One region of the Uliginosibacterium sangjuense genome, then DNA from elsewhere that is predicted to be linked to it. Evidence: predicted binding sites of a transcription regulator. Region 1 holds the regulator's gene; the other holds the start of a gene.
What was found. The regulator FNR, encoded in region 1, switches genes on or off when oxygen is low (the NO sensors DNR and NnrR bind a similar motif). The targets are predictions, from matches to a motif close to TTGANCTAGNTCAA.
Positions count from the first base shown of each region.

Region 1 (7,111 bases):
CAAGCCGCAAAAGCGCTTCGCCCACCTGTTCGGCAAGAACCCCGCGCTGGACGTGATCGCCCGCTTCCAGGCCGTGGCTGATCGCAACATCGCCAAGTTCGGCCTGACCGATGAACCCTATGCCAAGCACTACGGCTACTTCGGCGCTGAGCCGGTGTGAGGGAGGAACAACGATGAACAAACCCTTTGCGATCACGCTGGACGTAGGCAGTTCGCTGGTCAACAAGACGGGCACCTGGCGTACCCATCGCCCGCTCTACCTGCAGCGCATGCCCCCCTGCAACAACGCCTGCCCGGCTGGTGAAAACACCCAGGGCTGGCTCTACCACGCCGAAAGCGGCGACTACGAGCAGGCCTGGAAGACCCTGGTGCAGGACAATCCGCTGCCGGCCGTCATGGGCCGCGTGTGCTATCACCCCTGCGAGGGTGCCTGCAATCGCGGCAAGCTCGACGCGGCCGTGGGCATCAACTCGGTCGAACGCTTCCTCGGTGACGAGGCCATCAAGCTGGGCTGGAAGTTCGATGCGCCGGCACAGGAATCCGGCAAGCGGGTGATGGTCGTCGGTGCCGGCCCCTCTGGCTTGTCCGCCGCCTACCACCTGCGCCGCCTGGGCCACCAGGTCGTCATCTTCGAGGCAGGCCCCTTGGCGGGCGGCATGATGCGCTTCGGCATCCCGAAGTACCGCCTGCCGCGCGAAGTGCTGGACGCCGAGGTGCAGCGCATTCTCGACATGGGCGTCGAGCTGCGCTTGAACACCAAGGTCGACAACCTGCTCGACGCGATGAAGGAAGGCAAGTTCGATGCCGCCTTCCTGGCCGTTGGCGCGCACATTGCCAAGCGCACCGCGATTCCGGCGGCGGAATCCGCCAAGATCCTCGATGCCGTTGCGGTTCTACGCAGCATGGAAGGTGAAGAGAAGCCGATGCTGGGCCGGCGCGTGGTCGTGTATGGCGGCGGCAACACCGCCATCGACGTGGCGCGCACCGCCAAGCGCCTGGGGGCGGAGGAGGCGATCATCGTGTATCGCCGCACGCGCGACAAGATGCCGGCGCACGACTTCGAGGTCGAGGAGGCTTTGCAGGAAGGCGTCATGATGCGCTGGCTGTCGACCATCAAGCAGGTCGGTGATGGCGGCGCGATCACGGTCGAGAAGATGGTGCTGGACGAGCAGGGCAAGCCCGTGCCGACAGGCGAGTTCGATACGCTGGAAGCCGATTCCGTGGTGCTGGCCCTGGGCCAGGATGTGGATCTGGGTCTGCTCGACGGCGTGCCGAACCTCAGCTTCAAGGACGGCGTGGTCGAAGTCGCCCCTAACATGATGACAGGCTACGCCGGCGTTTTCGCCGGGGGCGACATGGTGCCCTCCGAGCGCACGGTTACGGTTGGCGTCGGCCACGGCAAGCATGCGGCACGGCATATCGACGCCTGGCTGCGTGGGACCGAGTACGTGAAGCCGCCGAAGAATGAGCTGGCCACCTTCGACAAGCTCAATCCCTGGTACTACACGGACGCGCCGAAGACCGTGCGCCCGATGCTCGACATCATCCGCCGCCAGAGCACTTTCGACGAGGTGCAGGGGGGGCTGGACGAGAGCAATGCGCTGTTCGAGGCGCGCCGCTGCCTGTCTTGCGGCAACTGCTTCGAGTGCGACAACTGCTACGGCGTCTGTCCCGACAATGCAGTCATCAAGCTGGGCCCGGGCGAGAAGTTCGAGTTCAACTATGAGTACTGCAAGGGCTGCGGTGTCTGTGCGGCCGAGTGTCCCTGTGGGGCCATCAAGATGGAGGCTGAAGCGATCTAAGCGGATCGGCACCCAAGAAAAAGGCCCGCGCAGGCGGGCCTTTTTCTTCCTGGCTGGCGGGGCTCAGCAGGTCGTGTGGTTCAGCAGGGCACGCAAGCCATCGTTGTCTAGGATGCGGATGTACTTTTGCTGCACGCCAATGAGGCCTTCGTCGTGGAACTTGGAGAACGCGCGGCTGACTGTCTCCAGCTTCAGGCCCAAGTAAGAGCCGATTTCCTCGCGTGTCATGCGCAGATGGAACTCAGAGGCCGAGTATCCGCGCTGCTTCATGCGCTGCGACAGGTTCAGCAGGAAGGCCGCGATACGTTCTTCCGCGCGCATCGAGCCGAGCAGGATCATCAGGCTCTGGTCGCGCACGATCTCGCGGCTCATGAATTTGTGGAACTGGTGCTGCAGTGAGCGGATCTCGCGCGACAGCACTTCCAACTGGTCGTAAGGCATCACGCAGACTTCGCAGTCCTCCAGCGCGGTGGCATTGCACACATGTGTGTCGGTGCTGATGCCGTCCATGCCCAAGATCTCGCCTGCCATGTGGAAGCCGGTCACCTGCTCCAGGCCCTCCTCGGTCAGGATGTCGGTCTTGAAGAAGCCGACGCGGATCGCATAGATCGCCTCGAAGGGATCGCCCGCACGGTAGAGCTGCTGGCCGCGCTTGATCTTGCGGCGGGCCACCAGGGCGTCCAGTTTGTGCAGGTCCTGGTCTTCCAGGCCGACTGCCAGGCACAGCTCGCGCAGATTGCACTGTGCGCAGGCGACCCGCAGGTTGTTCGGGGTGAGGGGTGTGCTGACTTTTTGATCCACTTCGGGCCTTTTCTGCAGGTTGATCGCTATCAAGCAAAATAACGGCTCGATCTGCGATTGTCACAGTCCCCAGAGAAAATTCAGAGAGAACATGAGACAGTCCATCGTCTTCGACCCGGAACTGATCCGAAAGTTTGACATTCCGGGACCGCGCTATACGTCCTACCCGACGGCAGACCGCTTCACGGATGCCTTCGATGCTACCGCTTTCGAGCAGCGTCTGGCCGCCCGCGCAAGCGGGGGGATCGAAAGACCGCTCTCATTATATTTCCACATCCCGTTTTGCAACACAGTTTGCTACTACTGTGCCTGCAACAAAATCGTGACAAAGGATCGCACGCTGTCGGGAAGGTACATCGATTACCTTGTGCGCGAGATGGATATGCAGTTGCAGCATCTGTCCGGTCCGCGTCAGGTGGTGCAGATGCATTGGGGTGGTGGAACGCCCACTTTCCTCAACGAAGCCGAGATGCGGCGCCTGGTCGGTGCGATCCGTGAACGCTTCCAACTCAAGCCGGGTGGCGAGTTCTCGATCGAGGTTGATCCACGCAAGGTCGGCGAAGATCAGGTCAGATTGCTGGCTGAACTGGGCTTCAATCGCATGAGCGTCGGCGTCCAGGATTTCGACCCGGTGGTGCAGAAGGCAGTCAATCGCCTGCAGTCTGAAGACGAAACACGCGGCGTGATCGAAGGCGCGCGTGCCCATGGCTTCCGCTCGATCAGCCTGGATCTGATCTATGGACTGCCGTTCCAGACCGTGGCGCGCTTCGAGCAGACGCTGGATCGGGTGCTGGCCCTGCGGCCGGATCGCCTGGCCCTGTACAGCTACGCCCATCTGCCGACCCGCTTCATGCCGCAGCGCCGTATCGCGGCCGAAGACCTGCCCACGCCGGATGACAAGCTGGCGATTTTCGCCCGTGCGCTGGAGCGCCTGTCGGCCGAGGGCTACGTCTACATCGGGATGGACCATTTTGCCCGTCCCGATGACGAACTGGCCGAGGCGCAGCGCCGCGGCTGGCTGCATCGCAACTTCCAGGGCTATTCCACCCATGCTGAATGCGACATGCTGGCCTTTGGCGTGTCGGCGATCGGTCGTGTCGGCGGCGCCTATGTGCAGAACGAGAAGGACACCGAACCGTACTACGCGGCCATTGACCGCGGCGACCTGCCGGTCATGCGTGGCTGGGTCCTCAGTGCCGAAGACTTGATGCGACACGCCATCATCCAGTCGCTGATGTGCCATTTCGAGCTGTCGATGGAGGCCATCGAACAGGGCTTCAACATCAATTTCCGCCACGAGTTCGCGGCTGAGTTGGAAGAATTGCGCGCTTTGGAGCGAGCTGGCCTGGTGACTTTTGAAGATGACTTCATCACCGTCACCGACGCCGGGCGTCTGTTGGTGCGGGCAGTCGCCATGGTGTTCGATCATCACTTGCGGGCTGATCGGGCGCAGCGCCGTTACTCCAGGGTGATCTGAGTCGGCACAGCCTGCCTGCTACCATGACGCTCCTTTGTCTGCGTCATGCGTGTTATGCCTGAGACCGGTTATTTCGCCGTATTCCTGATCGGTTTGCTGGGGGGCGTGCACTGCGTGGGCATGTGTGGCGGCATCGTCAGCGCGCTGAGCGGGCCGCAACCCGGCCGGGGGGGCGCAGGGCTGGCGGTGCATCTGGCCTACAACCTCGGGCGCATCACGACTTATCTGGTGACGGGCGGCGTCGTCGGCGCACTGGGGTCGGCCAGCCTTCTGTTCAACGACTGGCTGCCGGTGCAGATCTCGCTCTACGTGCTGGCCAATGCGATGCTGGTGGCTTTAGGCCTGTACCTGTGCGGCATCACCCGCTTGCTGCAACCCCTGGAGCGGCTTGGTCACGCGGTGTGGCGGCGGATTCAGCCGCTGGGCAAAGGGCTGTTGCCCGTCCGACGCTGGCCTGCGGCCTATCCGGTGGGACTGTTGTGGGGGCTGATTCCGTGTGGGCTGACCTATAGCGTACTGAGCGCTGCTCTGGTGAGCGGTTCAGCCGCCCATGGTGCGGCTCTGATGCTCGCCTTCGGCCTGGGCACCTTGCCCAATCTCTTGCTGGCAGGCATGGCGCTGGTCCGCCTGCGCGCTATGACGCGACATCCCGCCTTGCGTATCGGGAGCGGTCTGCTGGTGGCGGCTTTCGGGGTGTATGGTCTGCTGCATGCCTCGGAGTTGGGCGGGCGCTTGTGGCAGGGCCTGATCTGTGAGCCTGGCCAGGGCTGGCTGGGCATTTGGTGAATCGGGCGTCGTTGACGCCCGGATGTCGGAGGACGAGATGCAGGAGATCGAAATCAAGGTTGCTGGCATGACCTGTGGCGGCTGTGTCCGTGCGGTGACCCGCATCCTGAGCGACCTGGACGGTGTGGTGGAGGCATCGGTCTCACTGGAGCAGGGGACGGCCAAGGTGAGCTACGATGCGGCCCGCCTCCAGCCTGAGCAAATGAAGGCTGCGTTGGTGGCAGGCGGTTTTGCAGGCGAACTGCCGTCTACGTGAATCCCGCATAAGGGCTTTCCCGCTTGCAAGGCGGGCGTAAGCCTCGGCTCCGTATAATGTGCGCTGCACAACAACATACGATAGAGCGCTTCCATGGCCTTCAAGAGCGTCACTCCCGGCACGGACGTCCCCAATGACGTCAATGTGATCGTCGAAATTCCGTCCCATGCCGACCCCATCAAGTACGAGATCGACAAGGACACCGGCACGGTATTCGTCGACCGCTTCATGGGCACCTCGATGTCCTACCCCTGCAACTACGGCTATGTGCCGATGACGATCTCGGGCGACGGTGATCCGGTGGACGTGCTGGTGGTCGCGCCTTTTGCGCTCATCCCAGGCGTGGTGATCCGTTGCCGCCCGGTTGGCGTTCTGCGCATGCAGGACGAGGCGGGCGAGGATTCCAAGGTGCTGGCGGTGCCGATCGGCAAGATTTCTCCTTTATACGAGAAGGTCGAGACCTTTGAGGACCTGCCTTCGCTTCTGCTGCGTCAGATCGAGCACTTTTTCAGCCACTACAAGGACCTGGAAGTGGGCAAATGGGTCAAGGTGCTGGGCTGGGAGGGGCCTGACGCAGCCAAGCAGGAGATCTGGGCGGGCGTGCGCGCCTACCGCGAGACAGCCCAGGAATCGACCGACTGAGTTCTCGGTCTGTGCTGGCGGGGCGTGCTCTCGCTGCGACGCAAGAATTTGCTTTTCTTTTTTGCATCAAGCCTGTACAGTGCGCCCCTTCGCATCACGTGGCCCGTTCTGCGTGATTGCCATGGTTCATCGTCCCTGACCCTCCTTCCTCGCGTCTCCCACACAGCGGAGACATCTTGCGGGTGTCGTTCTGGTTGGCGCCGATGTTTGCGTTAGCCGCGCCCCACCGCGCACGTCACCTGCGGTCATCTGTCGCCCAACTGGCGACCCTCCGTCTTCGCTCGGCCTAGGCCGGTGCGTCGTTACGTGCGCCTTTGCCGCATTGAATGCGGCACAGGAAGAAAACTCATGTCTTTCGAGAATTTTGGTCTTCACGACGCCATCATCAAAGCCGTCAAGACCTCCGGATATACCGAGCCTACGTCTGTCCAGGCGCAGGCCATCCCCGCCTTGCTCAGTGGCGCTGACCTGATGGTCTCAGCCGCCACCGGCAGTGGCAAGACTGCAGCTTTCATGCTGCCTGCATTGCACAAGCTGACCATGGAATCGCCGGTGCGCAGCATCGGTCCGCGCGTGCTGGTGCTGACCCCGACCCGCGAACTGGCGCTGCAAGTGACCAAGGCGGCCGAAACCTACGGCAAGTTCCTCAAGCGTACGCGCGTCGTGTCGGTGGTGGGCGGCATGCCTTACCCGGCGCAGATTCGCCTGCTCAAGCAGCCGCTGGAAGTCCTGGTGGCCACGCCGGGCCGCCTGCTGGACTACATCGAGCGTGGTCGCATCGACTTCTCGCGTCTGGAACTGCTGGTGCTTGACGAAGCCGACCGCATGCTGGACATGGGCTTCATCGAGGACATCGAAGCCATCGCCGAGGCGCTGCCGGCCGAGCGCCAGACCGTCATGTTCTCCGCCACCTTTGGCGGTGCCGTCGGCAAGCTGGCCGCGGGCATGATGAAGGACGCGCAACGCATCGAGCTGGCCAATTCCCAGGATACGCACGAGAACATCGAGCAGCGTCTGCACTTTGCCGACGACGATCGCCACAAGTCGCGCCTGCTGGACCACCTGCTGCGGGGCGAGGGTGTGGATCAGACCATCGTCTTCGCGGCCACCAAGCGCGACACCGAGTTCCTGGCCGACCATCTGGCTGCCAACGGCTTTGCCGCCGCGCCGCTGCATGGCGACATGCCGCAGGCCAAGCGCAACCGCACGCTGACTGGCCTGCGCCGTGGCGAGATCAAGATCCTGGTTGCGACCGACGTGGCCGCGCGTGGTATCGACGTGCCGAGCATCAGCCACGTCATCAACTACGGCATGCCGATGCGTGCCGAAGACTATGTGCACCGCATT
Region 1 covers NZ_CP101132.1:1,341,657-1,348,767, forward strand. The annotation lists gene NMB43_RS06140 (thiamine pyrophosphate-dependent enzyme) at 1-160, shown strand, start outside; gene NMB43_RS06145 (NAD(P)-binding protein) at 174-1,802, shown strand; gene fnr (fumarate/nitrate reduction transcriptional regulator Fnr) at 1,866-2,603, opposite strand; gene hemN (oxygen-independent coproporphyrinogen III oxidase) at 2,695-4,080, shown strand; gene NMB43_RS06160 (sulfite exporter TauE/SafE family protein) at 4,135-4,866, shown strand; gene NMB43_RS06165 (heavy-metal-associated domain-containing protein) at 4,904-5,122, shown strand; gene ppa (inorganic diphosphatase) at 5,216-5,764, shown strand; gene NMB43_RS06175 (DEAD/DEAH box helicase) at 6,113-7,111, shown strand, end outside.

Region 2 (7,111 bases), 1.6 Mb from region 1:
AGATGATGCCTTGTACGAGGTGCGCAAGAAGGTCTACCCGCGTGCCGTCAGCGGCCTCTTCGCCAACTGGCGCTGGGCGCTGGTGTGGCTGACCCAGCTCGTCTTCTACGGACTGTGTTGGGTGCCATGGAATGGCCGCCAGGCCGTGCTGTTCCACCTGGCTGAGCGCAAGTTCTACATCTTTGGCTGGGTGTTCTGGCCGCAGGACGTTTTCTACCTTGCCGTCCTGCTGATCATCTCCGCTTACTCCCTGTTCCTGTTCACTGCGGTGGCGGGGCGGCTGTGGTGCGGCTATGCCTGTCCGCAGACTGTTTATACGGAAATCTTCATCTGGATCGAGCAGGTCTTCGAGGGGGATCGCGCCAAGCGCATGAAGCTCGACGACCAGGCGATGAGCTCTGGCAAGTTTGCGCGCAAGGCGGGCAAGTATGCGGCCTGGGTCGCGCTGTCGCTGTGGACGGGGCTGACCTTCGTCGGCTACTTCACGCCGATCCGCGAGCTGATACCCGGGATTGCCCGTTTCGAGGTCGGCGGCTGGGAGATTTTCTGGGTCCTGTTCTACGGGGGCTTCACCTATCTCATGGCTGGCGTGATGCGCGAGCAGGTGTGCAAGTACATGTGCCCCTACGCGCGTTTCCAGGGCGTGATGTTCGACCCGGACACACTGGTCATCACGTATGACGCCGAGCGTGGCGATCCGCGTGGTGCGCGCCGCAAGGGAAGCGACTACAAGGCGGAAGGGAAGGGGGACTGTGTCGACTGCGGCATCTGCGTGCAGGTCTGCCCGACCGGCATCGACATCCGCGAGGGGCTGCAGTACGAGTGCATCGGTTGTGCAGCCTGCATCGACGCCTGCGACCAGGTGATGGACAAGATGGACTACCCGCGCGGCCTGATCCGCTACTCCACCGAGAACGCGTTGCGCCAGCATTGGGGCATGCGCGAGATCGTGCGGCATGTGTTGCGGCCGCGCGTGCTGATCTACTCCGCCATCTTGTGGGCCATCATCATCGCCTTCGTATGGGGGCTCACCGTGCGCCTGCCGATCCGCGTCGATGTGATCAAGGACCGGACGACGTTGGCGCGTGAAGTCGAAGGCGGGCTGATCGAGAACGTCTACATCCTGCAGCTCATGAACATGAGCGAGTCGCCGCGCGAACTTCATGTCGCGGTGAGTGGTCTGGAGGACATCCAGCTCGATGGTGAGGCGCGTTTCGAGGTCGGGCCCGCGGCCAACCGCACGGCGACGGTGCGCGTACGGGTGCCGGTCGATACGGCGCAGCGCGGCTCGCACAAGATTTTCTTCGAAATCGAATCGCAGGCTCACGCAGAGGAATTCCTGCGTGAGAAAGCGGTATTCATCGTTCCCTGAGGCATCCCATGACACAGCGCCCCCTCGCGGCAGAGACCGTGCTTCCCTGGTACCGACAGGCCTGGCCCTGGTTCCTGATCAGCCTGCCGGCCACCGCCGTCGTCGCAGGCATCATCACCTTGATACTGGCGGTGCGCAGCTTCGACGGCCTGGTGGCCGACGATTACTACAAGGACGGCTTGGGCATCAACAAGCGCATCGCAGCCGAACAGTTGGCGGCCAGCATGGGGTTGCGAGGCGAACTGCGGTTTACGCAGGGGCGGGTGCTGTTGAATCTGCAGGCGCGTGAAGGTGTGGCGCTGGCCGACGGCTTGCGTCTCACCCTGGTCAATCCGATGCAGGCCGGGGCCGACCGCGAACTGCAACTGCAGCGCGGGGCGCAGGGTTACGAGGGCGCATTGCCTGCCCTGGAAGGTGGTCGCTGGAGTCTGGTGCTGGCCGATCCGCAGACGGGATGGCGTCTGCATGGTGTGATCCGACTCCCCGCGCAGGAACCGGTCATCCTGCAGCCTGGCGCGTCCTGATGCTGCGCCGCCGGTTGCGCGGCGCGCATCGGCATGGCCTCATTGATGTCCTACTCGGAGGAGGGGCGGGATGAACAAGTGGATTCTTGTGCTGTGGCCTTCGTTCCTGGTCGCCGGGGTGGCCGAGATCGTGTTCTTCACCCTGGTCAACCCGCAGGAACTCTACCTGCTGGGGCAGCCGGTGCATTTTTCAGCGCTCGCGACCTACTCGATCGGCTTCTTTGCCTTCTGGTTCCTGTGCGCCAGCGCCAGCCTGGCGACGCTCTACTTCGCGCAGAGCGGGGGCGAATAGTCCCCCGCCCGGCGGTGGCCGGGCGAGGGGCATGTCTGACACCGGCACTCAGGATTCGCGGTACACCAGCACCGGAATCTTGCAGTGGGTCAGCACCTTGTGGGTTTCCGAACCGAGCAACAGGCCGGCGAGGCCGCGACGGCCGTGCGAGGCCATGAAGATCAGGTCGCAGTCGTAGAACTCCGCGTTGCGGATGATCACTTCATGCGGCGAGTCGTTGACCTCGGTGTGGCTGCTGGCTTTGACCCCTAGCTCCTGGGCGATCGCAAGCGCATCGCTGAGGATGCGGGCTGCCTGGCTTTCCGTGCCACGCATGAATTCCTCCCGGCCCTCCGGTGCGATCAGCGCGCCCTCGCCGACGATGGGGCGCGGGAAGTCTGGCTGAACGTACAGGAAGGTCATCTTCGCGTCGAGCGAACGGGCGAATTCGGCTGCCTTGCGCGCAGCGTGCTTGGACAGTTCGGAACCGTCGGTGGGAACAAGTATGTGCTTGTACATGGGGCACCTCCTGCTTCAGTTCTAGACCCTCCGGCGCCAGATGTGGATCACGGATTCCCTCCATGGCGGAACGGCTTGACTCAGGGCAAGCCCCGGGGCCGTGTTTGGCAATGCGTCCGCTAAGATCAGAAGAGGCTGGGCATGTTTCCGGGCCGGCCACCCGTCACTGCCATGGGGGAATGACAATGAACTCTGTCGTACCGGAGCATCTGGCCGCGCCGATCCTGCCCTTTTCGCATGCCTGGCGCGAAAAGGTCGGCGCTACGATCGACCCGATGGGCATGGTGACGCCGCTGATGCATGCCCACATGGCCTGGCTGCTGCATCCGCAGGAGCTGGCCGAGCACGGTGCACGCTTTGCGCTCGATGCTTACGCGGTGGGCATGCATGCCTGGCGCCGGGCCCTTGGCGTCCCCAGTACCGACCCGGTCGTGCCGCAGCCCGACGACACGCGCTTCGCCGATCCGGCCTGGACCGAGCAAGCCTCGTGGGACATCCTCAAGGAGTCCTACCTCCTGCTCACGCGCCATGTGCAGGACATGCTCTATGACACGCCGGGCCTGTCCGGCAAGGAGCGCCGGCGGGCCGCGTTCTGGTGGCGCAAGGCGCTCAACGCGATGGCGCCGACCAATTGCCTGTGGACCAATCCGGTCGCCCAGCGGCTGGCGCTGGAGACGCGGGGCGACAGCCTGCGGCGCGGCTTCGAGAACTTCCAGGCCGACCTCGCCGCCGGCGACATCCGCATGACTGACCCGAGCGACTTCCGTGTTGGCGAGAATCTGGCCACCACGCCCGGTGCCGTGGTGTTCCGTAACCGCCTGCTGGAGGTCATCCACTACACCCCCATGCAGGCCCGCGTGCACGCCGTGCCGGTGGTGGTGGTCACACCCTGGATCAACAAGTTCTACGTGCTGGACCTGACGCCCAAGAAGAGCATGGTGCGCTATCTGCTGGAGCAGGGCTTCGACGTCTACATCACAAGCTGGAAGAATCCCGGCGCCGACATGGCGGATGTTGGATTTGAGGATTACCTGCGCGAGGGCATCGATGCCATCGTCACGGTGGCGCGGGAGTTGTCGGGGGCCCGCCAGGTGCACGCGGCGGCCTACTGCATCGGCGGCACGGCGCTGAGCTGCTACATGGCCTGGGCCGCCGGCCACTACCCCGCAGACGCGCAGCCGGTGGCGCACTGGACGCTGTTCACCACGCTCACCGACTTTTCGCATCCGGGCGACATCGAAGTCTTCATTGATCCCGCCAGCGTCGACTACCTGTGCCAGGCCATGCAGGACACAGGCTACCTAGATGGCCGCCAGATGGCGGCTTCGTTCCGCCTGCTACGCTCCAACAGCCTGATCTGGCACTACTTCGTCCACAGCTATCTCTACGGCGAGAAACCGGCGCCCTTCGACCTGCTGTACTGGAACATGGACACCACCCGCATGCCGGCCCGCATGCATAGCTGGTACCTGCGTGAGCTGTACCTGCACAACCGCCTGATCCAGCCCGATGCCCTGCAACTGGCCGGGCAGTCGATCAGCCTGGAGCGCGTCAGCCAGCCGCTGTACGCCGTGACTGCGGACGACGATCACATCGCGCCTTGGCGGCAATCCTTCCGGGTCATGAACCATGTGCGTGGCAGCAAGCGCTTCGTGCTGTCCAGCTCAGGCCACATCCTGGGCATCGTCAACCCGCCGGTGACGCCGCCCAAGCGCCGCTACCGCGCGGGCGAGGCGCATCGCACCGACACCTGCAGCGCCTGGGAGGCACGCCATGCCTGGCAGCCCGGCTCCTGGTGGGAGGACTGGATGAGCTGGCTCAAGCCCCAGGCCGGCCCCCTGCGCGACGCACCAGCGACCTCCTCTGTGCGCTACAAGGCGCTGCAGGCTGCACCCGGAAGCTACGTACTGGAATCCTGAGCCGCCTCAATATGCCGACCGGCTTGCCGTTAACGCTGACATGGGCCACGACAGACGAAGGATGGATCACACATCTGCAGGACTAGCCTGGTGGGCATGCCGGTGGAGTGGGTCTTGCTGAAGTCCCTGCAATTGCGCATCACCCTCATCGCGGTGGTCTTTGCCGTCCTGCTGGCGGCAACTCTCACCGCGGCCGGGGGGCTGGTGGTGCGTCAACAACTGCTCGACAGCATGGGTGCGCGGGCGCGGCTGGCGGTGGCGGAGCTGCATGCCCAGCTTGAGCGCCTGGTCCAACTGGGCCTGCCGCCGGACAACGTGACCGGCTTCGACGTGCAGTGTCAAAACCTTCTGCTGCGCGATCCCAACCTCGAGTTCGCCGGTGTGTTCGATGTCTATGGCCGGCGCCTGTTCGGGGCAGGGCAACAGAAACACGCCTGGCCACAGGACCTGCGCGACACTCCCCTGTCTGACAGCAGCGGACCGCGGGCCCTGGTGGCGGTGCAGAGCGTGCATGCGCGCGACGGGCGCGTGCTGGCCTATGTCGTCGTCTCGGTGTCGGAGGATGCGATCCGGGATGCGACCTGGCGCAACGTGCGCTACTTCATGTTGGTTGCCATCCTGCTGATCCTGCTGAGCCTTGCGCTGCACCAGATCTTCCTCTTGCGCATGGTGACCCGGCCGGTGCGCGAGCTGATCGGCGCCATCGACCGCATCGACCCGGACGATCCGCAGGCGGCCAGCCTGGCCTTGCGCGCCGGCGAAGATGACCTGGGGCGCCTGGCCAACAGCTTCAGCAAGTTGCTGGCCCGCCTGGGCGACGCCCGGCGTGCGTTGCTGGCGCAGAACCGGCGGCTGGAAAGCATCGTCCAGGAGCGGACCCGCCAGTTGCAGGAGGCCAATGCCACGCTGGCCGAGGACATCGAGCGGCGCAAGCGCCTGGAGGAGGAACTGCGCGAACTGGCCAGCACCGACCCCCTGACCGGCTTGGCCAATCGTGCCTTCCTGATGCCCTACCTGGAGCGCCGTCTCGAGCACGCGCGTCGCCAGCAGCGCCAACTGGCCGTCGTACTGTTCGACCTGGACGGCTTCAAGCCTGTCAACGACTGCCACGGGCATGCGATCGGAGATCTTGCGCTGCAGGCCGTGGCCAAGCGCTTGCGCGAGTCGAGCCGGCAGTCCGACGTCCTGGTCCGCGTGGGGGGCGACGAATTCGTGGCGGTGCTCGAAGGCTTCGAGGACCTCGGCCAGGTCGAGGCCTATGGGCGCAAGCTCATGGCCGTGTTCGTCGAACCTTTCCAGCTCGGCGAACTGGCGGTGACCCTGGGGGTCAGTGCCGGCATTGCGGTGTTTCCCGATGATGCGGTCGACGTGTCCGGCCTGCTGGCGCAGGCCGACCACGCGATGTACCGCGCCAAGGCTGGCGGCGGCGGCTTCAGTTTCGTGACCAGCTCCGCCACCCAGGGCGACTGAGGGAATGGAGCAGGGCGCCGGGGCTCAGCCCATGCGCACCACGCCGTCCTCCACCCCCAGCACGCGCGCCAGCACGGCGACCGGCACGTCCATCTCTTCCAGCAACTGACGACCGTGCTTGAAAGCCTTTTCCATGATGAACGAGGCAGCCAGCACCTCGGCCTTGGCCTCGCGCACCATCTCGATCAGTGCTTGCGCCGTGCGGCCGTTGGACAGGATGTCGTCCACCAGCACCACACGGGCGCCTTCCCATAGATACTTCTGGCCGATCACCAAGCGCGTCTCGCCTCCCTTGGTGGGCGAAGGCACGATGCGCGAATAGGCTGGCGGCTCGATGCGCGGCGCATACTTCTTGGCGTAGACCATCGGCACATTGAGTGCGATGGCGGCGACCAGTCCCGGTGCGATGCCGCTGGCCTCGGCCGTCAGCACGAGGTCGGGTTTGTACTCTGCCAGGCGGCGTCCCAACTCCTGGCCCATGGTCATCATCAGTGTGGGCTCGATGCGATGGTTCAGAAAGTGGTCGATCTTGATGATCTGGTTGTCGATGACAGTGGCTTCCTGGCGGATGCGCTCGGCCAGTTCGGGTAGCGGGGCGCTCAGATGCGCGGGTGAGACGATCATTTTTAGGTATCCGGATTGCGATCGCGGAATCTAGCATGCAGCCTTGTGACGGGACATTGCGGCAAGCCAAGCTTTCACATCGCACGGCAGCCCTTGCATGACTTGCAAAAAAGCGATTAGAATGCTCGGCTTACCGAAAAGTAAATGACCACGAACGAGTACGAGATATGACCATCGCTACCGAACAAAAGGCGCAAATCGTTGCCCAGTACCAGCGCGCTCAGGGCGACACCGGCTCCCCCGAAGTGCAGGTTGCCCTGCTGACCGCGCGCATCAATGGCCTGACTGACCACTTCAAGGCCAACGTCAAGGACCATCACTCCCGCCGTGGTCTGCTCAAGATGGTCAGCGCGCGTCGCAAGATGCTCGACTACCTGAAGGGCAAGGACTACGCGCGTTACCGCACGCTGAT
Region 2 covers NZ_CP101132.1:2,939,701-2,946,811, reverse strand. The annotation lists gene ccoG (cytochrome c oxidase accessory protein CcoG) at 1-1,372, shown strand, start outside; gene NMB43_RS13645 (FixH family protein) at 1,381-1,896, shown strand; gene NMB43_RS13640 (hypothetical protein) at 1,967-2,188, shown strand; gene NMB43_RS13635 (universal stress protein) at 2,237-2,686, opposite strand; gene NMB43_RS13630 (PHA/PHB synthase family protein) at 2,872-4,605, shown strand; gene NMB43_RS13625 (diguanylate cyclase domain-containing protein) at 4,720-6,075, shown strand; gene xpt (xanthine phosphoribosyltransferase) at 6,100-6,699, opposite strand; gene rpsO (30S ribosomal protein S15) at 6,867-7,111, shown strand, end outside.
Region 2: the regulator FNR is predicted to act here: its motif matches at 2,762-2,775, upstream of NMB43_RS13635 (universal stress protein).